DNA from 3 places in the Psychrobacillus sp. FSL W7-1493 genome. Region 3 is predicted to be linked to each of the others. Evidence: a T-box and tRNA genes for the amino acid it is inferred to sense, from the RefSeq annotation. Region 3 holds a T-box; the other regions hold tRNA genes.
What was found. The T-box of region 3 lies ahead of thrS (threonine--tRNA ligase). A T-box ahead of a tRNA ligase gene usually reads a tRNA of that ligase, here a tRNA-Thr.
Positions count from the first base shown of each region.

Region 1 (10,692 bases), on a different contig from region 3:
CAGCTAATACTACAAACGACCTCCCAGTAATTACTGTTAATGTAAGAGCGGAGGGTGATATTCGCGAAGTAAGATCACAAATTAATTTATCAGATCCTTATGAAATTTTGGATATAGAAAAGGAATTAGAAAAAGAAATTAAAAAGCAATTAGAAAAGACTATTGCAAAAACGCAGGAAAATAGATCAGATATTTTTGGGTTTGGGGAAGTGGTTCGTCGTTCTAATCCGAAAAAATGGAAAAAAATGAACGATGATTGGAATGACATATATTTTCCAAACTTAGAGGTTAATGTGAAGGTAGAGGTGTTTATACGACGGTCCGGTAATAGGACCAATTCATACCTTTCCGATTTGAAATAATAATTGTAAAGAAATGGGGTAAAAATCATTGGAAAAAGCAAAAATCAGCGCATACCAGCTTTTCATTCTAATTGTCTTGTTTGAACTTGGTAGTGCCTTGTTGGTACCAATTGCAATAGAAGCAAATCAGGATGCATGGCTTGCTATTATAATGGGTATGGTTGGTGGTCTTTGCTTATATTTGATCTATTATGGTCTCTTTTCATATTTTCCAGACATACCTCCAACTGAATATATACAAAAAATTATTGGAAGTTTTTTAGGGAAAGTATTCGCATTCATTTACGTACTCTATTTTATATATCTTTCTGCAAGAGTGTTGAGGGATTTTGGAGAAATGCTAATTACATCCTTTTATTGGCAAACCCCATTATTTATTTTGAATACATTGATGGTTCTTTTAGTTATATATACGATTCGTAAGGGTATTGAGGTATTAGCTCGTACAAGTGAATTACTATTTGTTCTAATCTTTTTACTTGGGATTAGTGGTTTATTTTTGATAGCTTTTTCTGGGATAATACAAATATCTAACTTAGAACCTGTTCTTGAAGAAGGCATCATGCCCGTTCTAAAAACGACATTTACTCAAACGCTATACTTTCCATTTGGGGAGGTAATTATATTTGCTATGATTCTTCCCTATTTAAATCGACCCGAAAAAGGAAAACGAATTGGTTTATTAGCAATAGGAATCAGCGGACTCATATTAGCATTAGTCATGGCTATAAATGTTAGTGTCCTTGGTGTAAATAACATTACCCGTTCACCCTTTCCCCTTCTTTCTACTATACAAACGATGGAGGTAGCCGGTTTTTTAGAACGGCTAGACGTTTATTTTATACTATTAGCGGTTATCGGTGTATTTTTTAAAATGTGCTTATTTTTCTATGCATCTGTAGTAGGAACGGCCAATTTATTTAAAGTCAAAGAATCCGCGCGACTAGCTTTCCCATTAGGACTAGCAATCCTGATTCTATCCATAACCATCGCCAGTAATTTTTCTGAACATGTTAAAGAAGGGCTTTATGTGATCCCCCTTTTTTTACATCTTCCACTTCAAGTAATTATTCCTATTCTGTTACTTCTGATTGCATTTATTAAGAACAACAATAAGAAAAGAAAATTTCCAAAAAGGAAGTATCGTTTAGTGGAGCGTGATAAAAAATGAAGATAATTGGTATTTCTATTCTGATGTTCATATTTTTAACTATTTTTTCTCTGAGTATGGACATCCTTTTAGGATTTGACCTAAACACTTCCATTAATAATGCTATTAGACCCTTTCTAGTGATGGAAGTAGCAGAGCAAGTTATTTTTTTTCTCTTAATTGTTCTCATAGCTGGTGGTCAAGTCCGTGCATTTTATAATAAAAGAAAACAGAAATAACAGGGATAAAAATAGGAAAGATATTTCTATTCAGTTCTAGCTTTAATCACAAGCTTTTATTCGTGGTTTGCAAATCCTAATTTCAAATAGGAAAACAATTGTTTAGGAATTACCTTACATACATAAAAACCTTTTTTAAGATATAAATAACAACGAGGGAAGTCAATGCTTAAATCCCAATCAGTCGGAAAATCTGATATTGGTCCTAGTCTTTTTTGTTTTTTAAAGGCAATTAAATAGTCTTAAACAAAATAAAAAAGCCGCCACCGATTACTCGGTGACGACTTTCTTTGGTGCCCAGCGACGTCCTACTCTTGCAGGGGGACCCTCCAACTACCATCGGCGGCTCCGAAACCAGATGGGCGGCAGATTTCTTTGTCAGCCGCAGTCGTTCGGTTCTCGCGTATGCCATACGCTCCGAGCCTCTCTTCCTTGCTTCCTCGAACTCTTTGCCCCTCCGGCTTCTCGCTCACTTTCTTAGGGAGAGAGTGCCTTCGGCTTTTTTTCATTTTAAACAAAACAAAAAAGCCGCCACCGATTACTCGGTGACGACTTCCTTTAGTTGCCCAGCGACGTCCTACTCTTGCAGGGAGAGACCCCCAACTACCATCGGCGCTGAAGAGCTTAACTTCCGTGTTCGGTATGGGAACGGGTGTGACCTCTTCGCCATCATCACTAGACCTTTTCGGCTTTCAATACATGATTGAAACCCTCAGAGTTGTTCACTCAAAACTGGATAAAAGACATCATTAATCGAAACAAACAATTTGGTTAAGTCCTCGATCGATTAGTATTCGTCAGCTGCACGTGTCGCCACGCTTCCACCCCGAACCTATCTACCTCATCGTCTTTGAGGGATCTTACTTACTTGCGTAATGGGAAATCTCATCTTGAGGGGGGCTTCGTGCTTAGATGCTTTCAGCACTTATCCCGTCCACACATAGCTACCCAGCGATGCCCTTGGCAGAACAACTGGTACACCAGCGGTGTGTCCATCCCGGTCCTCTCGTACTAAGGACAGCTCCTCTCAAATTTCCTACGCCCACGACGGATAGGGACCGAACTGTCTCACGACGTTCTGAACCCAGCTCGCGTACCGCTTTAATGGGCGAACAGCCCAACCCTTGGGACCGACTACAGCCCCAGGATGCGATGAGCCGACATCGAGGTGCCAAACCTCCCCGTCGATGTGGACTCTTGGGGGAGATAAGCCTGTTATCCCCGGGGTAGCTTTTATCCGTTGAGCGATGGCCCTTCCATGCGGAACCACCGGATCACTAAGCCCGTCTTTCGACCCTGCTCGACTTGTAGGTCTCGCAGTCAAGCTCCCTTCTGCCTTTACACTCTTCGAATGATTTCCAACCATTCTGAGGGAACCTTTGGGCGCCTCCGTTACACTTTAGGAGGCGACCGCCCCAGTCAAACTGCCCGCCTGACACTGTCTCCTACCCGGGTTACGGGTATGGGTTAGAATTTCAATACAACCAGGGTAGTATCCCACCGACGCCTCCTCCGAAGCTGGCGCTCCGGGCTCTAAGGCTCCTACCTATCCTGTACAAGTTGCACCAAAATTCAATATCAAGCTACAGTAAAGCTCCACGGGGTCTTTCCGTCCTGTCGCGGGTAACCTGCATCTTCACAGGTACTATAATTTCACCGAGTCTCTCGTTGAGACAGTGCCCAGATCGTTACGCCTTTCGTGCGGGTCGGAACTTACCCGACAAGGAATTTCGCTACCTTAGGACCGTTATAGTTACGGCCGCCGTTTACTGGGGCTTCAATTCGCACCTTCGCTTGCGCTAAGCACTCCTCTTAACCTTCCAGCACCGGGCAGGCGTCAGCCCCTATACTTCACCTTACGGTTTTGCAGAGACCTGTGTTTTTGCTAAACAGTCGCCTGGGCCTATTCACTGCGGCTCTTCTAGGCTATTCACCCAAAAGAGCACCCCTTCTCCCGAAGTTACGGGGTCATTTTGCCGAGTTCCTTAACGAGAGTTCTCTCGCTCACCTTAGGATTCTCTCCTCGACTACCTGTGTCGGTTTGCGGTACGGGCACCTCCCACCTCGTTAGAGGCTTTTCTTGGCAGTGTGAAATCAGGAACTCCGGACATACGTCCTTGCCATCACAGCTCAATGTTACAGAGTGCGGATTTGCCTACACTCACACCTCACTGCTTGGACGTGCATAACCAACAGCACGCTTACCCTATCCTACTGCGTCCCCCCATCACTCAAACGGTGGGGTGGTGGTACAGGAATATCAACCTGTTGTCCATCGTCTACGCCTATCGGCCTCGACTTAGGTCCCGACTAACCCTGAGCGGACGAGCCTTCCTCAGGAAACCTTAGTCATACGGTGGATGGGATTCTCACCCATCTTTCGCTACTCATACCGGCATTCTCACTTCTAAGCGCTCCACCAGTCCTTCCGGTCTGACTTCAACGCCCTTAGAACGCTCTCCTACCACTGATACCAAAGGTATCAATCCACAGCTTCGGTGATTTGTTTAGCCCCGATACATTTTCGGCGCAGCGTCACTCGACCAGTGAGCTATTACGCACTCTTTAAATGATGGCTGCTTCTAAGCCAACATCCTGGTTGTCTAAGCAACGCCACATCCTTTTCCACTTAACAAATACTTTGGGACCTTAGCTGGTGGTCTGGGCTGTTTCCCTCTTGACTACGGATCTTATCACTCGCAGTCTGACTCCCAAACATAAATCATTGGCATTCGGAGTTTGTCTGAATTCGGTAACCCGGGATGGGCCCCTAGTCCAAACAGTGCTCTACCTCCAAGATTCTAACGTTTGAGGCTAGCCCTAAAGCTATTTCGGAGAGAACCAGCTATCTCCAGGTTCGATTGGAATTTCTCCGCTACCCACACCTCATCCCCGCACTTTTCAACGTGCGTGGGTTCGGACCTCCAGTAAGTGTTACCTCACCTTCATCCTGGACATGGGTAGATCACCTGGTTTCGGGTCTACGACCACATACTCATTCGCCCTATTCAGACTCGCTTTCGCTGCGGCTCCGTCTTCTCAACTTAACCTCGCATGTAATCGTAACTCGCCGGTTCATTCTACAAAAGGCACGCCATCACCCGTTAACGGGCTTTGACTATTTGTAGGCACACGGTTTCAGGGTCTATTTCACTCCCCTTCCGGGGTGCTTTTCACCTTTCCCTCACGGTACTGGTTCACTATCGGTCACTAGGTAGTATTTAGCCTTGGGAGATGGTCCTCCCGGATTCCGACGGAATTTCACGTGTTCCGCCGTACTCAGGATACACTCTGGAGGGAATGAACTTTTGACTACGGGGCTTTTACCCTATCCTGCGGACCTTTCCAGGTCGCTTCGTCTAGCTCATTCTTTTGTAACTCCGTATAGAGTGTCCTACAACCCCAAGAGGCAAGCCTCTTGGTTTGGGCTCTTCCCGTTTCGCTCGCCGCTACTCAGGGAATCGAATTTTCTTTCTCTTCCTCCAGGTACTTAGATGTTTCAGTTCCCTGGGTGTGTCTCAGATGCGCTATGTATTCACGCAAATGTACTGCCCCATTACGGGCAGTGGGTTTCCCCATTCGGAAATCTTCGGATCGAAGCTCACTTACAGCTCCCCGAAGCATATCGGTGTTAGTGCCGTCCTTCATCGACTCCTAGTGCCAAGGCATCCACCGTGCGCCCTTATTAACTTAACCTAAAAGTTAAAAGTACTACACTTGCAATCACGTAAGTGATCACAATTTGAATATCTTGCGTTTGTTTCTTTTTTTGATGTCGTTTTATCCAGTTTTCAAAGAACAAATTATTTCGTTGGTGGAGCCTAGCGGGATCGAACCGCTGACCTCCTGCGTGCAAGGCAGGCGCTCTCCCAGCTGAGCTAAGGCCCCGAAATAAAAAAAGGTATGGTGGGCCTAAATGGACTCGAACCATCGACCTCACGCTTATCAGGCGTGCGCTCTAACCAGCTGAGCTATAGGCCCTCTTTGAATTTCCATATCTATTAAAAATATTAATATACATGAACATTCAAAACTGAACTGCAAAACGTTAAGATACAGATAAAGATCTGTATTCCGAATATATCCTTAGAAAGGAGGTGATCCAGCCGCACCTTCCGATACGGCTACCTTGTTACGACTTCACCCCAATCATCTGTCCCACCTTCGGCGGCTGGCTCCCAAAAGGGTTACCCCACCGACTTCGGGTGTTACAAACTCTCGTGGTGTGACGGGCGGTGTGTACAAGGCCCGGGAACGTATTCACCGTGGCATGCTGATCCACGATTACTAGCGATTCCGGCTTCATGTAGGCGAGTTGCAGCCTACAATCCGAACTGAGAACGGTTTTATGGGATTTGCTCACCCTCGCGGGGTTGCGACCCTCTGTACCGTCCATTGTAGCACGTGTGTAGCCCAGGTCATAAGGGGCATGATGATTTGACGTCATCCCCACCTTCCTCCGGTTTATCACCGGCAGTCACCTTAGAGTGCCCAACTGAATGCTGGCAACTAAGATCAAGGGTTGCGCTCGTTGCGGGACTTAACCCAACATCTCACGACACGAGCTGACGACAACCATGCACCACCTGTCACCGCTGTCCCCGAAGGGAAAAGCCTATCTCTAGGCCGGTCAGCGGGATGTCAAGACCTGGTAAGGTTCTTCGCGTTGCTTCGAATTAAACCACATGCTCCACCGCTTGTGCGGGCCCCCGTCAATTCCTTTGAGTTTCAGTCTTGCGACCGTACTCCCCAGGCGGAGTGCTTAATGCGTTAGCTGCAGCACTAAGGGGCGGAAACCCCCTAACACTTAGCACTCATCGTTTACGGCGTGGACTACCAGGGTATCTAATCCTGTTTGCTCCCCACGCTTTCGCGCCTCAGCGTCAGTTACAGACCAGAAAGCCGCCTTCGCCACTGGTGTTCCTCCAAATCTCTACGCATTTCACCGCTACACTTGGAATTCCGCTTTCCTCTTCTGTACTCAAGTCCCCCAGTTTCCAATGACCCTCCACGGTTGAGCCGTGGGCTTTCACATCAGACTTAAAGGACCGCCTGCGCGCGCTTTACGCCCAATAATTCCGGACAACGCTTGCCACCTACGTATTACCGCGGCTGCTGGCACGTAGTTAGCCGTGGCTTTCTAATGAGGTACCGTCAAGGTACGAGCAGTTACTCTCGTACTTGTTCTTCCCTCACAACAGAGTTTTACGATCCGAAAACCTTCTTCACTCACGCGGCGTTGCTCCATCAGACTTTCGTCCATTGTGGAAGATTCCCTACTGCTGCCTCCCGTAGGAGTCTGGGCCGTGTCTCAGTCCCAGTGTGGCCGATCACCCTCTCAGGTCGGCTACGCATCGTCGCCTTGGTGAGCCGTTACCTCACCAACTAGCTAATGCGCCGCGGGCCCATCCTGTAGTGACAGCCGAAACCGTCTTTTAACATTTCCTCATGTGAGGTAATGGATTATTCGGTATTAGCCCCGGTTTCCCGGAGTTATCCCAATCTACAGGGCAGGTTGCCCACGTGTTACTCACCCGTCCGCCGCTAAATCAGAAGAAGCAAGCTTCTTCATCATCCGCTCGACTTGCATGTATTAGGCACGCCGCCAGCGTTCGTCCTGAGCCAGGATCAAACTCTCCATAATAGAGAACTTAAAAAGCTCATTTTGTTTTGCTGGCATCATCATTAAATGATGTCAAAAATTGTTTTGCGTCAATCAAGCCGAAGCTTGTTGATGCTGTATGTCTTAACGTTTTGCATGTTCAGTTTTCAATGTTCATGGTGGAGCCTAGCGGGATCGAACCGCTGACCTCCTGCGTGCAAGGCAGGCGCTCTCCCAGCTGAGCTAAGGCCCCGAAATAATAATAACTGGTCGGGAAGACAGGATTCGAACCTGCGACCCCTTGGTCCCAAACCAAGTGCTCTACCAAGCTGAGCTACTTCCCGTTATATGGCGCGCCCGGCAGGAGTCGAACCCACAACCTTCTGATCCGTAGTCAGACGCTCTATCCAATTGAGCTACGGGCGCTAATTATTCATAAAAGTGGTGCCGAGGACCGGAATCGAACCGGTACGGTAGTCACCTACCGCAGGATTTTAAGTCCTGTGCGTCTGCCAGTTCCGCCACCCCGGCACTTCAATGAATCTTTGGAGCGGAAGACGAGGTTCGAACTCGCGACCCCCACCTTGGCAAGGTGGTGTTCTACCACTGAACTACTTCCGCTCGGTTATTAAGTTAAGTGGTGCGGGTGAAGGGAGTCGAACCCCCACGCCTTGCGGCGCTAGATCCTAAGTCTAGTGCGTCTGCCAGTTCCGCCACACCCGCATATTTATTTCACAAAAGTGAATGAGCCATGAAGGACTCGAACCTTCGACCCTCTGATTAAAAGTCAGATGCTCTACCAACTGAGCTAATGGCTCGGAAAATGGTGCCGGAGAAAGGACTTGAACCCTCAACCTACTGATTACAAGTCAGTTGCTCTACCAGTTGAGCTACTCCGGCAGGAGTAAAATTATGGTGGAGGATGACGGGCTCGAACCGCCGACCCTCTGCTTGTAAGGCAGATGCTCTCCCAGCTGAGCTAATCCTCCTGGGTAATATTTTTTTATTGCAAGCCCAGCGACGTCCTACTCTTGCAGGGGGAGACCCCCAACTACCATCGGCGCTGAAGAGCTTAACTTCCGTGTTCGGTATGGGAACGGGTGTGACCTCTTCGCCATCATCACTAGACTTGAATAATTATTGAAAGACAAGTTCTATTATATCAACTATGTAGATTATTACAAGCATTAATTTAATAAAAATTTATTCTTTCAAAACTGAATAAACTGACATCTTAGAAACAAACAATTTGGTTAAGTCCTCGATCGATTAGTATTCGTCAGCTGCACGTGTCGCCACGCTTCCACCCCGAACCTATCTACCTCATCGTCTTTGAGGGATCTTACTTACTTGCGTAATGGGAAATCTCATCTTGAGGGGGGCTTCGTGCTTAGATGCTTTCAGCACTTATCCCGTCCACACATAGCTACCCAGCGATGCCCTTGGCAGAACAACTGGTACACCAGCGGTGTGTCCATCCCGGTCCTCTCGTACTAAGGACAGCTCCTCTCAAATTTCCTACGCCCACGACGGATAGGGACCGAACTGTCTCACGACGTTCTGAACCCAGCTCGCGTACCGCTTTAATGGGCGAACAGCCCAACCCTTGGGACCGACTACAGCCCCAGGATGCGATGAGCCGACATCGAGGTGCCAAACCTCCCCGTCGATGTGGACTCTTGGGGGAGATAAGCCTGTTATCCCCGGGGTAGCTTTTATCCGTTGAGCGATGGCCCTTCCATGCGGAACCACCGGATCACTAAGCCCGTCTTTCGACCCTGCTCGACTTGTAGGTCTCGCAGTCAAGCTCCCTTCTGCCTTTACACTCTTCGAATGATTTCCAACCATTCTGAGGGAACCTTTGGGCGCCTCCGTTACACTTTAGGAGGCGACCGCCCCAGTCAAACTGCCCGCCTGACACTGTCTCCTACCCGGGTTACGGGTATGGGTTAGAATTTCAATACAACCAGGGTAGTATCCCACCGACGCCTCCTCCGAAGCTGGCGCTCCGGGCTCTAAGGCTCCTACCTATCCTGTACAAGTTGCACCAAAATTCAATATCAAGCTACAGTAAAGCTCCACGGGGTCTTTCCGTCCTGTCGCGGGTAACCTGCATCTTCACAGGTACTATAATTTCACCGAGTCTCTCGTTGAGACAGTGCCCAGATCGTTACGCCTTTCGTGCGGGTCGGAACTTACCCGACAAGGAATTTCGCTACCTTAGGACCGTTATAGTTACGGCCGCCGTTTACTGGGGCTTCAATTCGCACCTTCGCTTGCGCTAAGCACTCCTCTTAACCTTCCAGCACCGGGCAGGCGTCAGCCCCTATACTTCACCTTACGGTTTTGCAGAGACCTGTGTTTTTGCTAAACAGTCGCCTGGGCCTATTCACTGCGGCTCTTCTAGGCTATTCACCCAAAAGAGCACCCCTTCTCCCGAAGTTACGGGGTCATTTTGCCGAGTTCCTTAACGAGAGTTCTCTCGCTCACCTTAGGATTCTCTCCTCGACTACCTGTGTCGGTTTGCGGTACGGGCACCTCCCACCTCGTTAGAGGCTTTTCTTGGCAGTGTGAAATCAGGAACTCCGGACATACGTCCTTGCCATCACAGCTCAATGTTACAGAGTGCGGATTTGCCTACACTCACACCTCACTGCTTGGACGTGCATAACCAACAGCACGCTTACCCTATCCTACTGCGTCCCCCCATCACTCAAACGGTGGGGTGGTGGTACAGGAATATCAACCTGTTGTCCATCGTCTACGCCTATCGGCCTCGACTTAGGTCCCGACTAACCCTGAGCGGACGAGCCTTCCTCAGGAAACCTTAGTCATACGGTGGATGGGATTCTCACCCATCTTTCGCTACTCATACCGGCATTCTCACTTCTAAGCGCTCCACCAGTCCTTCCGGTCTGACTTCAACGCCCTTAGAACGCTCTCCTACCACTGATACCAAAGGTATCAATCCACAGCTTCGGTGATTTGTTTAGCCCCGATACATTTTCGGCGCAGCGTCACTCGACCAGTGAGCTATTACGCACTCTTTAAATGATGGCTGCTTCTAAGCCAACATCCTGGTTGTCTAAGCAACGCCACATCCTTTTCCACTTAACAAATACTTTGGGACCTTAGCTGGTGGTCTGGGCTGTTTCCCTCTTGACTACGGATCTTATCACTCGCAGTCTGACTCCCAAACATAAATCATTGGCATTCGGAGTTTGTCTGAATTCGGTAACCCGGGATGGGCCCCTAGTCCAAACAGTGCTCTACCTCCAAGATTCTAACGTTTGAGGCTAGCCCTAAAGCTATTTCGGAGAGAACCAGCTATCTCCAGGT
Region 1 is NZ_JBBOSB010000002.1:54,632-65,323, reverse strand. Features, by position in the region: gene MKX96_RS17785 (Ger(x)C family spore germination protein) at 1-362, shown strand, start outside; gene MKX96_RS17780 (GerAB/ArcD/ProY family transporter) at 391-1,533, shown strand; gene MKX96_RS17775 (hypothetical protein) at 1,530-1,751, shown strand; rRNA gene rrf (5S ribosomal RNA) at 2,316-2,431, opposite strand; rRNA gene MKX96_RS17765 (23S ribosomal RNA) at 2,519-5,447, opposite strand; tRNA gene MKX96_RS17760 (tRNA-Ala) at 5,564-5,639, opposite strand; tRNA gene MKX96_RS17755 (tRNA-Ile) at 5,656-5,732, opposite strand; rRNA gene MKX96_RS17750 (16S ribosomal RNA) at 5,842-7,395, opposite strand; tRNA gene MKX96_RS17745 (tRNA-Ala) at 7,531-7,606, opposite strand; tRNA gene MKX96_RS17740 (tRNA-Pro) at 7,621-7,697, opposite strand; tRNA gene MKX96_RS17735 (tRNA-Arg) at 7,703-7,779, opposite strand; tRNA gene MKX96_RS17730 (tRNA-Leu) at 7,796-7,884, opposite strand; tRNA gene MKX96_RS17725 (tRNA-Gly) at 7,900-7,974, opposite strand; tRNA gene MKX96_RS17720 (tRNA-Leu) at 7,992-8,076, opposite strand; tRNA gene MKX96_RS17715 (tRNA-Lys) at 8,099-8,171, opposite strand; tRNA gene MKX96_RS17710 (tRNA-Thr) at 8,178-8,253, opposite strand; tRNA gene MKX96_RS17705 (tRNA-Val) at 8,267-8,342, opposite strand; rRNA gene rrf (5S ribosomal RNA) at 8,366-8,481, opposite strand; rRNA gene MKX96_RS17695 (23S ribosomal RNA) at 8,603-10,692, opposite strand, start outside.
Region 1: it encodes a tRNA-Thr, which carries the amino acid that the T-box ahead of thrS (threonine--tRNA ligase) is inferred to sense. The anticodon was not compared.

Region 2 (10,692 bases), 1.2 Mb from region 3:
GAGTAATCGGTGGCGGCTTTTTTGTTTCAAAAAAAAAGCCGAAGGCACTCTCTCCCTAAGGAAGTGAGCGAGAAGCCGGAGGGGCAAAGAGTTCGAGGAAGCAAAGAAGAGAGGCTCGGAGCGTATGGCATACGCGAGAACCGAACGACTGCGGCTGACGAAGAAATCTGCCGCCCATCTGGTTTCGCAGCCGCGGATGGTAGTTGGAGGGTCGCCCCTGCAAGAGTAGGACGTCGCTGGGCAACTAAAGGAAGTCGTCACCGAGTAATCGGTGGCGGCTTTTTTGTTTTGTCCTGTATCAAAAAAAAGCCGAAGGCATTCTCTCCCTAAGGAAGTGAGCGAGAAGCCGGAGGGGCAAAGAGTTCGAGGAACTGAACGACTGTGGCTGGTGTTTTTTTGTTTAGAAGGCAATCTCTCCCCAGAAATTACAAAAATACTTAAGCATGTTATGAATAGGGCAAGGAAAGAGTTACGAGTAATAATTACGTGAGCCTGATCAAAAAGGCGTTTAAACTCTGTGACAGCTGTGATTCCTGCTCGTACCATTCGTCTACTTTAAAAGCACTCTCCTAGCAATAATTAAATCTTTTAATGAGCGTTGAATTTTATATAGAATGCACTACCTATAAAATACTAACATTAATTACTCTATTGATTGGAGAGGCAGACGGCGACTCCCCGCGGAAAGCTTACGTCTAGAGCGAAAACCAACTCTACTTTAAACATAAAAAAGCAATATTAAATTTCACTGTTCTATTAATAGCTTAAATTTTTGGCTATAAATAAGAATTAAAAAATAGATTAAAAAAACTCTAAATAAAAAATTCTTCTACGCATATTTCTAAATAAAAATGGACAATATAATATGGTGAAGCATCTTCTATGAAATAAAATATAGAGAATATCATTCAAAAAGATGGTAACTTCTATATGTTGGAACCTTGAATATTTCATTGGAAAAATACCTAAATTAAGCTTGAAATTTAAAGTATACTTGTTATAATTATATTTGTACTTTAAATAATAAGAACGTTCCGAAGTAGCTCAGTGGTAGAGCAATCGGCTGTTAACCGATTGGTCGTAGGTTCGAGTCCTACCTTCGGAGCCATTTTTATGCTTCCATAGCTCAGTAGGTAGAGTGCTTCCATGGTAAGGAAGAGGTCACCGGTTCAAATCCGGTTGGAAGCTTTTCTATTTTACATAAAAGTAGAGAATGTACATAAAAAAATGCTTGTTTTGAAGTAATACTTATGCTAAACTATTAATTGTCCGGTTTTTAAAGAGGATTACTGTTTTGGAGGATTAGCTCAGCTGGGAGAGCATCTGCCTTACAAGCAGAGGGTCGGCGGTTCGAGCCCGTCATCCTCCACCATAAAGTTTAAAGTTTTTATAATAGCCTGGAGGGGTAGCGAAGTGGCTAAACGCGGCGGACTGTAAATCCGCTCCTTAGGGTTCGGCGGTTCGAATCCGTCCCCCTCCACCAGTTTTTGGGGTATAGCCAAGCGGTAAGGCAACGGATTTTGATTCCGTCATGCCCTGGTTCGAATCCAGGTACCCCAGCCATTTTCTATTATCTATTATGGGGCCTTAGCTCAGCTGGGAGAGCGCCTGCCTTGCACGCAGGAGGTCAGCGGTTCGATCCCGCTAGGCTCCATTTTAATTCTAATGTGTGTATACTGTACTCTTTTCATTCAATTGAAAAGAGTTTTTTTGTATTTAGATATATAACAAAATAACTTCTACATTCCGATATAAATAGAAAAAGAGAAGAGGTTGTGAGAGAAATGGAAAGCTTAATCCTAGGGGATGTTACGTTAAGATTGTTAACGAAAAGCGATATACCGTTACTGTGGGAGCTGTATGAGCCTAGCGTATTTGAATATATGTTACATAGGGTAGAAAGTGAAGAACAGCTAGGAGATTGGCTGCAGGCAGGAATTGATCAAATGCAAGGTCAACAAACCGCAATTGTTTATGTAGTGGAACATACAGATACCAAGAAAATAATGGGTACGACTAGGATTTACGGGATAGATCAAGTTAACCGTGCTTGTGAAATTGGTTCTACTTTTTACGGGAAAGCTTTTCAGAGAACTCATGTAAATACGACCTGTAAGTTCTTGATGCTCCAGCATTGCTTTGAGGCGTTGGGGATGATTCGTGTGCAGTTTAAAACCGACGAGTTAAACTTACCGTCACAGCGAGCTATTGAAAGAATTGGGGGCATCAAGGAAGGTGTGTTAAGGAACGAACGTGTGAGATCCAACGGGACCGTCAGAAACGCGGTTTTATATTCGATTGTAAATGAAGAATGGGCAGAAGCAAAAAAATATCTTCAATTATTAATGAATAAATATACATGAAAATGCTGAGTTGAGCCAACTGCCTTTAAGGAATTACAATAAGTGTATGAACTAAAGGGGGTATAAAATAATGAATAAATTAAATCTAACAATTATAGGCGTTCCCATGGATCTTGGCCAAAATAGACGCGGGGTAGATATGGGACCAAGTGCAATTCGTTATGCTGGAGTAGTGGAACGCTTAACTGACCTTGGTCATACGGTGAAGGATGAAGGGGATATTTTAATCAGTCAGACTAGAAAAAAAGAATCATCTACTACCTTAAGAAATTTAGAGCAGGTGATTGAAGCTAATACAGCTCTTGCCAATAAAGTGCATGCGGTTGTAGAGGCAGGGGATTTCCCACTTGTCCTAGGTGGAGATCATAGTATAGCTATCGGTACATTAGCAGGTCTTTCTGATCATTATGAAAATCTAGGGGTTATCTGGTACGATGCTCATGCGGACTTAAACACTGCTGAAACTTCTCCATCGGGAAATATTCATGGTATGCCATTAGCCGTAAGCATAGGCTTAGGTCACAAGGATTTAGTGAACATACGTGAATTTGCACCGAAGATTAAACCCGAGAATATAGTTATAATTGGCGCCCGCTCTGTAGACCCGGGAGAGAGAGAACTGATTAGAGAAAAAGGTATTAAAGTTTTCTCCATGCATGAAATAGATAAGCTAGGAATGACCGAGGTTATGAATCAAACGATAACTTACTTCCTGGAACGTAAAGTGGACGGTGTGCATTTGTCTCTTGACTTAGATGGATTAGATCCGCTATATACACCTGGAGTGGGAACGCCGGTACCAGGAGGTATAAGCTATCGTGAAAGTCATTTAGCTATGGAAATGCTTTATTCCTCTCATTTAATTTCATCTGCTGAATTTGTAGAAGTAAATCCTATTCTCGATGAGAAAAATAAAACAGCTGATACTGCAGTAGCACTTATGGGCTCATTATTTGGAGAAAGCTTAATATAATAGTTTTATTAGTATTTTAGGAAAAGCAGGCTAATTGTCAGCTTTTTCTTTTTTTTAACAACACAACACAGGAAATATTTGATAAAATTAAAATAATATAAAAAAATGAAACCTGTTGAATCCTTCTTACGTATAGGTAGAGACAGCCGCATAGAGCGGAGGGGAAATCACACGATGGATGCGATAGTTAACAAAAGAATAAAACAAGTACTTAAAGGAGATAAAGACGCATTCGCGGAGATTGTCGACCTTTACCAAAATAGGCTTTTCCAAGTTTGTTATAGAATGCTTGGCAATCGTCACGAAGCTGAAGATATAGCACAAGAGGCATTTGTCCGGGCCTATATAAATATTCATACATTCGATCAAAAGAGAAAATTTTCTACGTGGCTGTATCGTATTGCTACCAATTTATGTATTGATCGTATACGTAAAAAAAAGCCTGATTATTATTTAGATGCAGAAGTAAAAGGTACGGAAGGTCTCGACATGTATTCTCAAATAGCTGCCTCTGACGAACTTCCTGAGGAAGAGTTGATGAAACTTGAGCTACAAGATAGAATTCAATATGAGATCAGCCGTCTTCCAGATAAGTATCGATCTGCTATAGTGCTTAAATACATGGAGGAACTATCATTACAGGAAATAAGTGAAATTTTAGATCTCCCATTAGGCACAGTAAAAACAAGAATACATCGAGGTCGGGAAGCACTTAGAAAACAATTAAGTAAACAACCGAATCTTTAATAGGAGGAATCATGATGAGTGCGTGTCCAGAACGAATTGTTCACTATATGCATGAATATCTAGATGGTGAAATTAGTCGTGAACACGAGCTGGAGCTCAAGTCACACTTGCAGTCGTGCCAAGAGTGTCGCAATCATATGCATGAGTTAAGCGATGTAGTAGCCTTTGTAAAAGGAGCAGCTCATGTAGAGGCACCAAATGATTTTACTCTATCAGTTATGTCTAGACTTCCAAAAGAAAAATCACATACAGGTGTAAGCAGATGGTTTAGACAGCATCCTGTTCTTACGGCAGCAGCTATGTTTATGCTTTTAATGAGTAGTGCCCTTTTCTCCAATTATAATAACGACCAACAGTTTTCATTCACAAAGCAAGAGAATGTTATTGTCGAGGGAGAAACAGTTATAATCCCTGAGGGACAAGTCGTTAAAGGAGATTTGATAGTTAAGAATGGTGATGTGCGCGTTGATGGAGAATTGGACGGCAATTTAACAGTGATTAATGGGTCCATTATCGACGGTTCTAAATATATGGCTTCCACAGCCAATGTTACAGGTAAAAGTGAGGAAATTAACAAAGCATTTGACTGGTTATGGTATACCATAAAAGATACTGCTAATGAAATTACCTCTTTCTTTAAAAGCGATAAGACTGAAGAATAAAAATAGAAATAAATACCCCGAGAAACACATATATTATCCTATCTTTTTAAAAAAGGAGTCTATCCAGGAACCTGGATAGACTTTTTGCGTTAGTATTAGAACGAGAAATCTATACTTCAAATATGTTATACTTACTTTATATGGATTTGCGAGAAAAAGTGGGGGATGCCCAATGTCGTTTATGGAACAATTTACAGACTTGATGCCAGTGAACGTAATCGTCAATATATTAGACGTTTTGTTCGTATGGTTCGTTATATATAAATTAATTACTCTTATTAAAGGTACAAAAGCAGTTCAATTATTAAAAGGTATCTTTGTCATCGTTATTGCAAAAGTAGTAACTGATTTTCTAGGTTTAGATACACTTGGCTGGATGTTAAATCAAGTTATCACATATGGTTTCTTAGCAATTATTATCATTTTCCAACCTGAGATCAGAAGAGCACTTGAACAAATAGGTAGGGGGAAATTGTTTTCTAGAAGCTCTCTACAAGAGGAAGAAGAGCAGACTCGTCTAATAGAAGCAATGACCAAGTCTGTTAGCTATATGGCAAAGCGTCGAATTGGTGCTTTAATTTCCATCGAACGAGAGACTGGATTGACAGAATATATTGAGACGGGAATACCTTTAAATGCCCACTTAACTTCTGAGTTAATGATTAATATTTTTATTCCAAATACGCCACTACATGATGGGGCGGTTATTGTTCAAAAAAATAAGATTGTTTCTGCTGGCTGTTACTTACCACTTTCTGAAAGTCCTTTTATCTCGAAGGAGCTTGGAACAAGGCATAGAGCTGCAATAGGGCTTAGTGAGGTCACAGATGCTATTACAATTGTAGTTTCAGAGGAAACAGGAGCAGTAAGCCTTACTTCTAACGGAGACCTACATCGAAATCTTTCAATGGATGAATTTAAAAATCATTTAACAAGACTTTGGTTTGGTCCAACTGAGGAGCAAGTGACACCTTCTAAGTGGCGATGGAGGGGGAAACAAAATGGATAAAATGATGAATAATCCGTGGCTTTTGCGAATTATTACACTTACCTTTGCCATATTGCTGTTTGTTTCCGTGAAATCGGATTTGGAATCTGATCATCAGAACTCTAGCAACAATGCAATTGACGTATTAAGGGATGTTCCAGTAGAAGTCTATTATGATGATGAAAATTTAGTCGTCACTGGAGTTCCAGATACGGTAGATGTAAATATACAAGGCCCTGCAAACTTTGTGACTTCGGCAAAGATTATGAAGGACTACAAGCTGTTTGTAGACTTAAGAGAACTTCCAATGGGCGAACATAGAGTTGCTATATCACAGGAAAATTTCTCAGAAAAATTAAAGGTCCGAACAGACCCCGTATATGTGAATGTAGTAATTGAAGAAAAAATCACCCAGGAATTCCGGGTAGATCTTGACATGAATGAAAGCCTGTTAGCAGAGAACTATGTCATGACTTCTTCTGTAGAACCTCGAACAGTAAACGTAACAGGAGCAAAAAGTGTTATACAATCTATAGGCTATGTAAAAGCAACCATTTCGAGCGAAAAAGGCATAGATAAGTCCTTTGAGCAAGAAGCTAGCGTTAGAGTGCTTGATTTGGATCTTAATAAGCTTGATGTCTCTGTTGAGCCGAGAACTGTAAATGTTAAAGTGACAGTTGAAGAATACAGTAAAGAAGTACCTATCTCGCTTTCGAAAAAAGGAACTCCAAAGGAAGGTTTAACTATTAATGCACTATCAACAGCGACTCAGAAGGTGCGGGTATATGGTCCTAGGTCAGTTGTTGATAAAATTGATAGGTTGAATGTCGATGTAGATGTGAGTAAAATTGAAGACACTGGGTCAATCAGTGTTAAAATGGTTGTGCCTGAGGGAGTGACCAAATTATCTCAAGAAAAAATTGATATAAAAGCAGATGTTACAAGCGCAACACCCCCTTCCAACGGTACGGATGAAGCCGAGAAGGAAGATGAGGACACAGCTGTAGCTGATGAGATAACAGAGAAGTCCTTTACAGAAATGAGGATAGCTGTAAAAGGATTACCAGAGCAGCTAGCGAGTAGCTTCGAAACACCTACTGATGGAATAATTTCTGTTGTGGCCAAGGGAACACCGGATGCCTTGAAAGATATTCAGTCAGGGGACATTTCTATCTACGTAGATGCCCAAAACATAGAAGTTGGTGAAAGAATTCTTCCTATTCAAATTGATGGTCCTTCTAATGTAGAATGGCAAACATCTGAATCCGAAGCAAAATTAATGATAAAAGACGCATAAAAGCAGGATAACAGGTAATTAAGGAGAGAAGATTAATGGGAAAATATTTTGGTACAGACGGAGTAAGAGGTGTAGCAAACGAGGAATTAACACCGGAATTAGCATTTAAATTAGGTCGCTTTGGTGGATATATTTTAACAAAAGATACTAAAGAGCGAGCAAAGGTACTCATTGGACGGGATACACGTATTTCTGGACATATGCTAGAGGGCGCGCTTGTTGCTGGTCTTTTATCTGTCGGAGTGGAAGTAATGCGATTAGGTGTTATTAGTACACCGGGAGTAGCTTATCTTACACGTGTAATGAGCGCAGATGCTGGTGTAATGATTTCTGCTTCCCATAACCCCGTGGAAGATAACGGTATCAAATTCTTTGGTTCAGATGGGTTTAAGCTTACGGATGAGCAAGAAGAACAAATTGAGCAGTTGCTTGATGCAGAGAAGGATGAATTGCCAAGACCCACAGGTGGTGGTGTCGGATCCGTATCCGATTACTTCGAAGGCGGTCAAAAATACATTCAATATCTTAAGCAATCAATTGATGAAGACTTCGTAGGCATTCATGTAGCCTTAGACTGTGCGAATGGTGCAACATCTTCCTTAGGTACTCATGTATTTGCTGACTTAGATGCCGACCTTTCGACAATGGGAGTTTCGCCTAACGGCTTGAATATAAACGATGGTGTAGGGTCTACACATCCAGAAGGCTTAGCTAAGTTTGTTCTTGAAAAGGGAGCAAATGTTGGATTAGCATTTGATGGTGATGGAGATAGAATTATCGCAGTAGATGAAAAAGGGAACATCGTTGATGGCGACCAAATCATGTATATCTGTGCAAAATATCTTAATTCCCTAGGACGATTAAACAACAAGACAGTTGTTTCTACTGTTATGAGTAACATGGGCTTCTATAAAGCACTTGAGGCGAATGATATGACAAGTGTAAAAACTTCTGTTGGAGATCGTTATGTTGTAGAAGAGATGAAGAAGAATGGTTACAACCTGGGTGGAGAACAATCTGGTCATATTATCTTCCTAGATTACAATACTACAGGTGATGGTTTGTTAACCGGCTTACAGCTTGTAAACATTATGAAGGTAACAGGGAAGAAACTTTCTGAGCTAGCAGCTGAAATGAAAGTCTTTCCTCAAAAGCTAGTAAATGTACGCGTTACTGATAAGCATGCTGTTACTGAGAATGATAAAGTAGCTGCAATCATTAGTGAAGTGGAGACAGAAATGGCTGGTAACGGACGCGTGTTAGTTCGTCCTTCAGGAACAGAACCATTAGTTCGCGTAATGGTAGAGGCTTCTACCGTAGAAGACTGTGAGAAATATGTAAATCGTATAGTTGAAGTAGTAAAAGCAGAAATGGGATTAGTAGACTAAAGATATAATATAACCTTGACCGGTAGAATTACGGTCGGGGTTTTTTGTTGGCTATGTTAAAGGAAAAGTTGAAAAAGACATATAAAAATGAGCTAGGATATTTTCTCCTGGCTCATTTTACTTCGATATTGCTTTTTACTATGCACCCGTAGAATTAATTCCAATTTGTTTATTTACATCAACAATTAAACAAATTAATAAACCAAAAATAACACCTAAAAACGTTGAAAAAAATAACATATCTTCCGGTAAGTATAGTCGCGAACTGATTATAATATGACTTATAAAACCAAATAAACCTCCTAAAATAATACTAATAATTATCTTTTTTAACATATATATTCCCCCTTTTAATATTCGACTACTTTCTTAATCTAAACTAACCTTCCCCGTTGATTTTAGTTTTATATTTAACAAATAAACCATATAAGTAAAATAAATCGAATACTTTAGTAGCCTTTTTGATTAAAAAATTCTTATAAATAAATTATCAAAAGCCCTTCTTTCTAATTTTCATTAAAGATGTTTAATATAGCTTTTTTAGTGGAATTATAAGAGAGAACAAACAATTGAGGAGTGAGGAAATGGCTAAAGTAGCAACATTAATCACAAACATGTTTGAGGACTCGGAATATGCGAAACCGGCACAAGCATTAAACGAAGCTGGACACGAGGTATTCGCTATTGAACAAGAGGCTGGGAAACAAGTAACCGGTAAAAATGGTGAAGTAAATGTAACGATTGACTATGGTATTGACGATGTGAAGCCAGAAGAATTTGATGCACTATTCATTCCTGGTGGATTTTCTCCCGATATTTTAAGAGCAGATGATCGTTTCGTACAATTTGCAAAATACTTTATGGATGCTAAAAAACCCGTATTTGCAATCTGTCATGGACCTCAGCTTTTAATTACTGCTAAAACACTCAATGGTCGAGATGCAACTGGATATAAATCTATTCAAGTAGATTTAGAAAATGCAGGAGTTAAGTTCCATGACGAAGAGGTTTTCGTTTGTCAAAAACAATTAGTTACTAGTCGTACACCAGATGACATTCCAGCGTTCAACCGTGAAATTGTTAAACTGTTGGCTTAAAAGTATAATGAAGGAGGGCACCCTGCAAGGGTGTCTTTTTGTGTGTTTAAGTTAATATATATATTGCTTTTTATTTCGATAATAGTAATATATTGTTTAATTCTTTACATTATGTCTGTATAATGTTATTTTTGCTTTCTAAAGTAAAGTTAATAATTTATGATAGAAATGAGGGGTGTGAAAAAATGGGAATAGATATGATAGACAAAAAAATCCTAGAACTGTTAACTGCTAATGGCCGATTATCATATGTAGATATTGGGAAGGAGTTAAATTTATCTAGGGTTGCTGTGAGAGAACGAGTACATCAACTACAGAAAGAAGGAGTTATTGAAAGATTTACTGTAGTGATTAATTCGGAAAAAGTAGGCAAAGGGGTATCGGGCTTTTTTGAAGTGGATTGTGAACCATCATCATTGGTGGAAGTCGCAGAGAAACTAGCGAACAATCCTAGTGTTGCTAGCTGCTACCAAATGACAGGACCTTCCACTTTACATATGCACGTGTTGGTTGATGACTTCCTTAGTCTTGAAAAATTCATCAACGAAGAGTTATACGCATTAGAAGGTATTACTAGAGTTGAGAGTCATATTTTATTAAGAAGGTTTAAAAGCCGTAGTGGCTTAAAGTTATAAAAGGCATCCCCTTGAGGATGCCTTTTTGCATGGACAGAAAGAATGGAAGCGTTTACTTTAAATGAAAAAAATAACAAAACATAAAGTAATGATATAGCAGATATAATATTCAAAATGTAATGTAAAATTAATTATTTAGTCTAAATGTAAAGAATAAATCAAATAAATAAATTTATTTGAAAATTCATATAGATTTTTATTGATAGTTGTATTATAATCAAAATTATTAAAATTCAATCATTTGTTAATCAAAAATAAAAAAAAGATTAACAAATGTAGAAAAGGTTGGTGGGATTTTGGTTTCTTTAATTGTAAGGCGTGGGATGCAGCTTCTTTTCTTGCTTTTTGGTATATCATTTCTAGTGTTTTCCTCCATGTACATTGCACCCGGGGATCCTGCCACAATGGTAGGAGGACCGACAGCGACCGAATCTGATTTGGAGTCAATAAGAGAGAACTTGGGATTAAATGATCCTTTCCTAGTTCAGTACGGTCGATATGTTAAAAATGCGGTTCAAGGAGACTTTGGCTATTCCTATCAA
Region 2 is NZ_JBBOSB010000001.1:236,928-247,619, forward strand. Features, by position in the region: tRNA gene MKX96_RS01225 (tRNA-Asn) at 1,034-1,108, shown strand; tRNA gene MKX96_RS01230 (tRNA-Thr) at 1,116-1,188, shown strand; tRNA gene MKX96_RS01235 (tRNA-Val) at 1,297-1,372, shown strand; tRNA gene MKX96_RS01240 (tRNA-Tyr) at 1,400-1,483, shown strand; tRNA gene MKX96_RS01245 (tRNA-Gln) at 1,489-1,563, shown strand; tRNA gene MKX96_RS01250 (tRNA-Ala) at 1,582-1,654, shown strand; gene MKX96_RS01255 (GNAT family N-acetyltransferase) at 1,785-2,363, shown strand; gene rocF (arginase) at 2,434-3,336, shown strand; gene sigW (RNA polymerase sigma factor SigW) at 3,511-4,083, shown strand; gene MKX96_RS01270 (zf-HC2 domain-containing protein) at 4,098-4,745, shown strand; gene cdaA (diadenylate cyclase CdaA) at 4,918-5,754, shown strand; gene MKX96_RS01280 (CdaR family protein) at 5,747-7,030, shown strand; gene glmM (phosphoglucosamine mutase) at 7,066-8,418, shown strand; gene MKX96_RS01290 (hypothetical protein) at 8,557-8,754, opposite strand; gene MKX96_RS01295 (type 1 glutamine amidotransferase domain-containing protein) at 9,003-9,515, shown strand; gene MKX96_RS01300 (Lrp/AsnC family transcriptional regulator) at 9,701-10,150, shown strand; gene nikB (nickel ABC transporter permease) at 10,447-10,692, shown strand, end outside.
Region 2: it encodes a tRNA-Thr, which carries the amino acid that the T-box ahead of thrS (threonine--tRNA ligase) is inferred to sense. The anticodon was not compared.

Region 3 (10,692 bases):
AGAAGGGCGCAGATGCTGTCATTTATAATAATGGTACTTTGGAGTCAACTAGGGAGCAGCTAGAAAAAATTCTTAGAGCTTGGAAGTAATAATTATTTGAAAATAACGAATTTAAAAACAGGGTATTTTAAGGCTACATAATTCTAAAATTGTGTTATACTAATGCATGATTATAAAAGAAAAAGTATCACACGTTATAGGAGGACTTATTATATGTCAGCTTCAATTGCAATCAATGGTTTTGGAAGAATCGGAAGAATGGTATTTCGCCAAGCAATCGTACAAGAGGAACTTAATGTAGTAGCTATTAATGCTAGATACCCATTAGAAACTTTAGCTCACCTAATAAGATATGATTCTACACATGGAACTTTCTCTGGAGAAATTGAGATTGGAGATAATGCTCTAATCGTAAATGGTAAACATGTACAGATCGTAAACGAGCGTGAGCCAGAAAAACTTCCATGGAAAGAATTGAATGTGGATATCGTAATTGAATCTACTGGTAAATTCAATGATGGAGAAAAAGCATCAGGTCACATAAAAGCTGGGGCTAAGAAGGTCGTTATTACAGCACCTGCCAAAAATGAGGATGCAACGATTGTCATTGGTGTAAATGATGAAAAGCTAGACGTAGTAAATCACCAAATCATCTCAAATGCAAGCTGTACAACTAATTGTTTGGCACCAGTAGTAAAAGTATTAAACGATGCCTTTGGTATTGAAAACGGTTTAATGACTACAGTTCATGCCTATACAAATGACCAAAATAATTTAGATAACCCCCATAAAGATTTAAGACGTGCGCGTTCTTGTGGGCAATCTATTATTCCTACTTCGACCGGTGCAGCGAAAGCCCTTTCACTTGTATTGCCAGAGCTAGAAGGAAAGATTCATGGAATGGCTTTACGCGTTCCTACTCCTAATGTTTCTTTAGTAGATTTAGTTGTGGATGTTCAACAAGAAGTGACAGCGGAAGAAGTAAATGCTGCGTTCCAAAAAGCAGCCGAGGGCTCTATGAAGGGCATTTTGGGAATTACTCATGAGCCATTGGTTTCGATTGATTTCAATACAACTACTAATTCTAGTACTGTAGATGGACTGACTACTATGGTAATGGGTAAAACAAAAGTTAAAGTACTTGCTTGGTATGATAATGAATGGGGTTATTCAGCAAGAGTGGTAGACTTAGCTAAAAAAGTTGCAAGTGGATTGTAATATCGTAATAACTTATTTTATTTAATTTAATTTAATTTAATTTAATTTAATTGAGTCTGACATTATGCTTTACTAATGAGTGTTTTTCCTAATATTAACATAATGCCTACCTCTTTCTAGTATTACTAGAAAGAGGTTTTTTTATATTGCACTATTAGTTAATATGTTTTATAATGGAAATCGTGTACTTCTAGTACATAGACTACTTAAAGGGTTAGGACCTCTTAGGACTAACTTTCCCCCGTGGTAGTCAACTTTGATGTTAAAAATAAAACTTATCAAAGGGGGAAACGGACATTGGAGACAATGGGACGTCACATTATTGCAGAACTATGGGAGTGCGATTTCGACAAACTTAACGATATGCAATTTATCGAACAAACATTTGTTGATGCTGCACTAAAATCAGGTGCAGAAGTTAGAGAAGTTGCATTTCACAAATTTGCACCACAAGGTGTAAGTGGAGTCGTTATAATTTCCGAGTCGCATTTAACGATTCACAGCTTTCCAGAGCACGGTTATGCAAGCATTGATGTGTATACTTGTGGTGATTTAGATCCATCAATCGCGGCTAACTATATTGCAGATGCTCTTAATGCTGGAACACGCGAAACGCTCGAAATGCCACGTGGAATGGGTCCAGTCAAGGCACCTAAAGAACGCATGACAGTTCAAGTGTAATGAAACATGAACAAAACTGAGTGAGCAGAGGAATTTATTCCTCTGCTTTTTCGATTTTATGAGGAAAAGTTGTTATAATAGGTATACAAAATTAAAGCAAACGTTTAGGAGAGGTTCTATGAAATGCCCAGCATGCCAATTTAATGGCACTAAAGTGGTCGATTCCAGACCGATAGATGATAATAAGGCAATTAGAAGAAGGAGAGAGTGTGAGGATTGTGGGTTTCGCTTCACGACCTTTGAAAAGGTAGAGGAAACTCCTTTAATTGTCGTAAAGAAAGATGGATCTCGAGAAGAATTCAGCCGAGAGAAAATATTGCGAGGGTTAATACGTGCATGTGAGAAGAGACCTGTTGCACTTGACCAATTAGAGGAAGTTGTGTTTTATATTGAAAAGGAACTAAGAAGAACAGGTAACTCTGAAGTTAAATCAGAGGAAGTTGGCGAAAAGGTCATGGACAAGCTTGCTGAGATTGATGAGGTTGCCTATGTAAGATTCGCTTCTGTATATCGCCAGTTTAAAGACATAAATGTTTTCATTGATGAGTTAAAGGAAATCTTAAAAAAGAATCCTTCATTATAAGCAATTATTTAAGGAGTAGGTAAACAAGTGATGTTATATAAGGAGCTACACTCGACAGATACATATATGATTCGCTTGCCGTATTCTTTTTCTGACTATGATCGTCAGCTGCTGACGTTATTTTATCAGCCACTAGTCGGAGCAGAAAGCATGAGCCTTTATTTGACGTTATGGGCTGATGGAGAAATGCAAAGTGAAAACCAATGGACACATTATCATTTATTAAATGTCCTTGGTTTATCATTGGGAAAAGTTTTTCAAGCGAGAATAGCACTAGAAGCAATTGGCCTGCTGCGCACATGGCAAAAGCCCAATGGAGATGGACGCAGCTTCTGCTATGAACTTGAAGCTCCTCTAGATGCGGAATCTTTTCTAAAGGATCCTTTGTTATCCATGTTCCTACTAAACAAAATTGGAGAAAGTGCATATAAACAGCTTAGAAGCCGTTACATTCAAACGTCTAACTGGCAACATGAGTATACAGACGTCTCAAGAACCTTTGTGGATGTTTTTAAACCAACTACTAAAACAGGTTTACCTGCATCAACGGAAGAAAATTTCCAGTCAAAGACACGAAATAGTTCTGTACCTTTCTATTACGAGGATTTCGATTTCTCCTTGCTACAAGATGGTCTATCTGAGCAACTGGTTCCGAAGTCTGCCATGACAACAGAAGCTAAGGAAGTAATTGCAAAGCTTGCATTTTTGTATAATCTATCGCCAGTAGAAATGCAAAAGGTCGTTATTCTAGCTTTGAATGATGAACTTCGTCTTTCGGATGCTAGATTGAAAAAAGCTTGTGCAGAGTATTATAAGTTAACGGTCTCTCGCACTGCCCCAGTTATTCAAAAAATAGAACCAGCTTCGAAAGTAGTACAAACAGATGAAAAGAAACTAACCAAAGAAGAAGAGCTGATTCAATATTTGGAAACGACTGCTCCTGCAAAGGTCTTGAAGGATATTGCTAATGGGAAAGAACCTATACTTGCAGACGTTCAGTTAGCCAATTATTTTGTCACGCATTATAAAATGCCTATCGGGGTAGTTAATGTCCTGTTACAATATGTGCTTCTTCGTACAGACATGAAGCTGACGAAGAATTATGCAGAAAAGATTGCTTCTCACTGGATGCGCAAGGACGTTAAAACAGCTAAGGAAGCTATGGAATTAGCAAGAAACGAGCATGAGCAGTACATGAAATGGAAAAGCGAAGGATCTAAGCAAAAGACATATTCGAAAAAACCGACTAGAGAAGAAAAGGTGCCAGATTGGTTTTATAAAAAAGATGACGAGTTAAAGCTTACAGGAAAAGAGACAAATGGCATACAAGATATAGATGCTGAAAGGCAAAAGCTATTAGAAGAACTAGGAATGATGAAAAGGTAGGTGAAGGAAATGGAACGGATTAATGAAACGCTCAAAAGAGTAGTCACTCCTGAATTTACTTCTCGATTGGATGAGTTGCAGCAGGAAGTATTAGAGGAACCGAATATACAAGCATTTATAGAGGAAAACTCAGATGTAATATCTAAACAGGTAATTAATCGGAGCTTGAGTAAGTTATATGAATATAAATCACAGTCTCACGATTGCAAGGGCTGTCCTTCCTTAGACGAATGTGCGAATTTTATGAAGGGCTATGAGCCGAAGCTAGTGTTAGACCGGAGCCTAATAGATGTTGAGTATGTAAGGTGTAAACGAGGGGTTATAGAGGATGAGCGTAAAAAAGTGACCTCTATGATAGACAGTATTCATATGCCTAAAGAGGTTATGGAGGCTAGTCTCTCAAGCTTAGACTTACAAGATGATAGCCGTGTTGTAGCAGTTCGAGCTGCTAAGGACTTCTTAAATGAATGGGAAAGAACAAATAAATTGCCTGCAAAAGGACTTTATATTTACGGGAAGTTTGGAGTCGGTAAGTCCTACTTATTGGGCGCACTAGCAAATGAACTAGCAGCTAGACATATTCATTCAGTAGTTGTATACGTCCCTGAATTTCTTCGCGAAATGAAACAGGCTATACAAGATCAATCTCTTCCTGAAAAAGTAGAGTTTGTAAAAAAAGCACCTGTGCTTATGCTAGACGATATTGGTGCAGAAACAATGTCTAGCTGGACTCGTGATGAAATTATAGGAACTATTCTCCACTACAGGATGTCAGAACAGCTTCCAACCTTTATGTCTTCTAACTTTAACTATGATGAATTACAGCATCATCTTTCTTATACTCAACGAGGAGAAAAAGAGGTAGTAAAAGCAGGACGTATTATGGAACGGATCAAGGCGCTGACTATCCCAGTTGCTCTTCAAGGGAAGAACTGGAGAGAGCATAAATAACTACTTGCAAATGCTAAAGTCGTGGCGTATAATCATTTTCATAAGAACAAGTAGATGCGTTGAAGAGGATAATGATCAGTTTGTACGACTTTTTAGAGAGAGAAGCCTTGGCTGAAAGCTTCTTAAGCACCGGCAATCGATTTACCACCTCCGAGCAGCAGCTGTGAAATTGTAGTAGCAGCTTGCCGGTCACCGGTCCGTTAACCGATGCAAAGCTTCGTCTATATTCGTATAGATAGAAGAAGGGTGGAACCACGATTTAAACCTCGTCCCTTTACCGGGACGGGGTTTTTTTGTTGTTTAGGAAATTAAAAAATTCTGAACATGTGAATCAATTGATGTCTAGCTCCACCGCCTTGCCCCTCGGGGTCAAATGGATAAAAGCTGTGGTGGCTGAGGAACTACCTCCTCGCTTTTCCCCATTTGCCTGTCGGGGCAGATACAGGCGCCTCCGCTTTTCTTGTTTTGTCTAAAAATAATGAATCGTCTTACCTAAACCAACTAATCTGCTCTAGGGAAGAGCAGTCTTAGGCTAATACTTAATCTAAAAATTATTAAGGAGTGTTCAACGTGGCAGATGTTATTAAATTACAATTTCCAGATGGAGCAGTAAAAGAGTTTCCTTCATCAACAACTACAGAAGAAATAGCACAATCTATTAGTCCAGGGCTTCGAAAAAAAGCTTTAGCAGGTAAATTAAGCGGTCAGCTGATCGATCTTAAAACACCAATTACTGAGGATGGAGAGATTGCGATTATTACTCCCGAGTCAGATGAAGCGTTAGAAATTCTGCGTCATAGTTCAGCTCACTTACTGGCACAAGCAGTAAAGCGTCTATTTAAAGATGTAAAGCTAGGAATCGGACCAGTCATTGAAAATGGTTTCTACTATGATATTGACTCACCAGAGCCAATTACAGCTGATGACTTACCGTTAATAGAAAAAGAAATGAAAAAAATTATTAATGAAAACATCGAAATTATTCGTCATGACGTTTCTCGCGAAGAAGCTTTTGAAAAGTTTCAGGATGATGAGTATAAAGTAGAGCTTCTTGAAGCGATACCAGCTGGAGAACAAGTTTCGATTTACGAGCAAGGAGATTTCTTTGACCTTTGCCGTGGTGTTCATGTTCCTTCTACAGGAAAGCTAAAAGAGTTTAAACTGTTAAGCATTGCAGGAGCATACTGGAGAGGTAACAGTGACAATAAAATGCTTCAACGTATTTACGGAACTGCATTCTTTAAAAAAGAGGACCTTCAAGCGCATCTTAAAATGTTGGAAGAGGCAAAAGAACGTGACCATCGTAAAATTGGTAAGGAGCTAGAGCTTTTCACTAACTCTTTAAAGGTTGGACAAGGTTTGCCTCTATGGTTACCAAACGGTGCAACTATCCGACGCGTAATTGAGCGTTATATTGTAGACAAGGAGCTAAAGCTTGGTTACAAACACGTTTACACACCAGTTTTAGGGTCTAAAGAACTTTATGAGACATCAGGACATTGGGAGCATTACCAAGACTCTATGTTCCCTCCTATGGAGATGGACAATGAAACACTAGTATTGCGTCCAATGAACTGTCCGCACCATATGATGATATTCAAAAACGGTATGCATTCTTATCGTAACCTTCCTCTACGAATCGCGGAGCTAGGAACAATGCACCGCTATGAAATGTCTGGAGCAGTATCAGGACTTCAACGTGTACGTGGGATGACTTTGAACGATGCCCATTTATTTGTACGTCCAGATCAAATTAAATTGGAATTCCAAAAGGTTGTTGAATTAATCATCTCTGTCTATAAAGACTTTGACTTGAAAGATTACTCATTCCGTTTATCTTACAGAGACCCTAACAATAAAGAAAAGTACTTTGACGACGATGTAATGTGGGAAAAAGCTCAAAGTATGCTAAAAGAAGCTATGGATGAATTAGGATTAGATTATATTGAAGCAGAAGACGAAGCAGCATTCTACGGTCCAAAACTAGATGTTCAAGTGAAAACTGCTATTGGTAAGGAAGAAACATTATCAACAGTTCAATTAGACTTCTTACTACCAGAGCGCTTTGATCTAACATATGTAGGAGAAGATGGAAAACCGCATCGTCCTGTCGTTATTCACCGTGGAGTAGTTTCTACTATGGAACGTTTTGTTGCATTCCTAATCGAAGAATACAAAGGAGCTTTCCCAACTTGGTTGGCACCAGTACAAGTTGAGATTATTCCAGTTTCTAATGAAGTACATTTCGAGTATGCTAAGCAAATTGAAGAGCAATTAGTTGCAGGTGGGTTCCGTGTAGAAATGGATGACCGCGAAGAAAAGCTTGGCTACAAGATTCGCGAAGCACAAATGCAAAAGATTCCTTATATGCTAGTGCTAGGAGATAAAGAGTTAGAATCAGGTAATGTAAACGTTCGTAAATATGGAGAGCAAAAATCCGAAAGTATTCCTTTCGACGAATTTTTAGCTCGTTTGCAAGAAGAAGTAGCACACAACTAATTATATAATTATATTGTTGACAAATAGTTTTGTGGATGGTATAGTTATTTAGGTTATTGAATACAAGTTTGTGGTATAAGAAGAGGCTGCCCGCTTCTCACCTGCTCGACACATTGGTTGTTGACTGGTAAGCACACGATCGACTGTAATATGTAGTTGCTACATATTTCTCATATCGGCGGGCAGACATTAACAGATGTCTGCTCGCTTTTTTATTGGATCGAAAACGGCGTGACTGATTCGTTTCTACGGAATTTATGCCCAAACCATGTATTCGCGACACTATCTGGAGGTGGATCATTATTAGCAAAGACATGTATGTGAACGATGGCATTCGAGCACGCGAACTACGCGTTATTGATCAAAATGGTGATCAATTAGGTTTAAAAACACGTAACGAAGCACTTGAAATAGCAGGTCGTGTAAATTTGGATCTTGTCCTTGTGGCTCCTCAAGCCAAGCCACCGGTCGCTCGTATCATGGACTATGGTAAATTCAAATTTGAGCAGCAAAAGAAAGATCGTGAAGTTCGTAAAAATCAAAAAGTTATCGTAATGAAAGAGGTTCGCTTGAGCCCGACTATCGATGAGCATGATTTCCAAACGAAATTGAAAAACGCGATCAAGTTCCTTGAAAAAGGAGACAAAGTGAAAGCATCTATTCGCTTTAAAGGTCGTGCCATTACTCATAAAGAGATCGGACAACGAGTTTTAGATAGATTTGCAGAAGCTTGTGCGGAAGTATCCACTATCGAGTCAAAACCGAAAATGGACGGACGCAGTATGTTCTTGGTGCTTGCACCGAAGAACGAAAAACAGTAATAGAGTACAATTGTTTAGGAGGAATTCGACATGCCGAAAATGAAAACTCACCGTGGAGCTGCAAAGCGTTTCAAAAAAACGGGTACAGGTAAATTAAAACATGACCGTGCTTTTGGAAGCCACTTATTCGCTAACAAATCTACTAAAGCTAAACGTAAACTACGTAAAACTAAAGTAGCTTCTTCAGGCGATTACAAACGTATCAAAACTTTACTTACTTACATGAAATAATTTAAACGAAATCAAATTATTCGAAAGAATAGCAGGAGGTAATGAACATGCCACGCGTAAAAGGCGGAACAGTGACGCGCAAGCGTCGTAAAAAGGTATTAAAATTAGCTAAAGGTTATTACGGTTCTAAACATACATTATATAAAGTAGCAAACCAACAGGTTATGAAATCTTTAATGTATGCATACCGTGACCGTCGTCAAAAGAAACGTGAATTCCGTAAACTATGGATCACACGTATCAATGCGGCAGCTCGTATGAACGGACTTTCTTACAGCCGTTTAATGCACGGATTGAAATTAGCTGAAATCGAAGTAAACCGTAAAATGTTAGCTGAATTAGCTGTAACTGATGCAGCAGCATTTACACAAATTGCTGATTTAGCAAAAAAAGCAATCAACAAATAAGTTAGATGAAAAGGCTGATAGATTTTCTATCAGCCTTTTTTTACAATCTAATTTAGTTTGCCTGTCGGGGCAGAGATAGGGGCTTATGCTTTTCATATTGTCTAGCTTCAGCCCCTTGCCCCTCGGGGTCAAATGGATAAAAGCTGCGGTGGCTGGAGAGCTGCCTCCTCGCTTTTCCCCATTTGCCTGTCGGGGCAGAGATAGGGGCTTATGCTTTTCTAAGGAGGATTATTATGGTTAATGTGATTCTTATTTTTATTTTATTAATGTCGGTGTCAGCGTTCCTTTTGATGGGCTATGATAAGTCCCAAGCAAAGAAAAGGGGACAAAGAATATCGGAAAAAACATTATGGACTTTCGCAATCTTTGGTGGAGGAATAGGTGCGTATTTAGGGATGCAGCTATTTCGTCATAAAACATTGCATACTAGCTTTCGTGTAGGTTTTCTTATGCTATTGATCGTGTATGTCTTTCTAATTGTCTGGTTACTGACAGATAATAGTCCCATAATATTCTAGTCTCAGTAGTAGAAAGCATAATTCCGAAGGGTAATTCGTATGAACTTAATGAGAGGACTGAGATGATGACTAAATACAATAAGTATTTGCTACCAATGATTGGTCTAATAGGAGTGACTATAACAGGACTCCTTTTAATAATTGTTACGTCTAGTTATTTTCATACAAAGGAAATTAACTTACTCACCAGCGGTTGCACTAAAACTGGGGGAGCTTCGACTTTGGTAATACATAATAACTTAACAAGTGATTATTCCTTTGAGTGTAAGAAATGAATAGAAGCCTTGGAACGAGCCTAGATTGTTAGGCTCTTTTTTTATTTGAAAAAAATAATAAAAACCAGAAAAAAAGAGCAAAGAGCTGGTAGAAAAGTATAAATAGAGATATAGGTTTTTACAAAAATATGAATTTTTAATTAAATTAATATATAATTTATCTATAGATTGCAGCAATTAGCGGCAACGCAAGTAGTGAGATAGAGAAGACGTCGCCATAGCTGAAATCAATTCTACTTTCTTATTTAAATCATATTAATGATTGATTCAATTAAAAATAAAATGGAGTGATTGATGAAATGAAGCATATTTATGCATTTGAAACGCCATATGAAGCAGTCAAATATCTAGAAATCATAGAATCCTTTAAAGTTAAACTGAATGAATTTAAAGCATTATTAGAAAAAGGATATGAATTGAATGATTCTCCGAGAGGATTTATTTGGACTCCGGGGGACATAGCAACCAGTGTCTTTTCAGATGTTCCCATACCAGCGTATACAAATCGACACTTAGTCTATATGACCCCTGATATTATGGAATGGCGAAATTTTTTTATGAATATATATGGGAACGTGGAAAATGAGTATATAAAGGATTTCTACCGCAATTTCAAAGAAGAGCATATTCTGACAATAGCTGGCCATGAAATGGTTCATCATATCGATTTATTCCCAGATGAGTTTGATGAAGAAAGGGAAAGTATTTGGTTTGAAGAAGGAATGTGTGACTATATTTCTAGAAAAAATTTAATGACCACTGAAGCGTTTGAAATAATCTCGAAAGTAGAACGTGCAATAGTTGCTCATTTTAACGAACAGCATGGAAAGAGAAGTATAGATGAGTTTGGGTCTAACTCTTATGTTCATGATTTAACTAATATCATGTTTGATTATTGTAGAAGCTTTTTAACCATCAAATACCTGGTGGAAGAACAAGCGAATAATAATCCTTTGGAAGTCTTTAAACGATACAATCAATGGCATGAAGCAGGGAGAAAAGAGCCTCTTAGTACATATTTTAACGTCGAGAACTTATTTATCTCATTAGATAAAGAGTCAATTATATGAAAAAAAGAATTGTTATAATGACCGTTGGAAAAACACATAGTGGAAAAACTAC
Region 3 is NZ_JBBOSB010000001.1:1,458,425-1,469,116, forward strand. Features, by position in the region: gene coaE (dephospho-CoA kinase) at 1-89, shown strand, start outside; gene MKX96_RS07405 (glyceraldehyde-3-phosphate dehydrogenase) at 214-1,218, shown strand; gene speD (adenosylmethionine decarboxylase) at 1,516-1,899, shown strand; gene nrdR (transcriptional regulator NrdR) at 2,018-2,482, shown strand; gene MKX96_RS07420 (replication initiation and membrane attachment family protein) at 2,513-3,868, shown strand; gene dnaI (primosomal protein DnaI) at 3,878-4,819, shown strand; T-box leader at 4,870-5,096, shown strand; gene thrS (threonine--tRNA ligase) at 5,390-7,318, shown strand; gene infC (translation initiation factor IF-3) at 7,618-8,139, shown strand; gene rpmI (50S ribosomal protein L35) at 8,170-8,370, shown strand; gene rplT (50S ribosomal protein L20) at 8,418-8,777, shown strand; gene MKX96_RS07450 (DUF1294 domain-containing protein) at 9,011-9,295, shown strand; gene MKX96_RS07455 (hypothetical protein) at 9,870-10,640, shown strand; gene MKX96_RS07460 (ATP-binding protein) at 10,637-10,692, shown strand, end outside.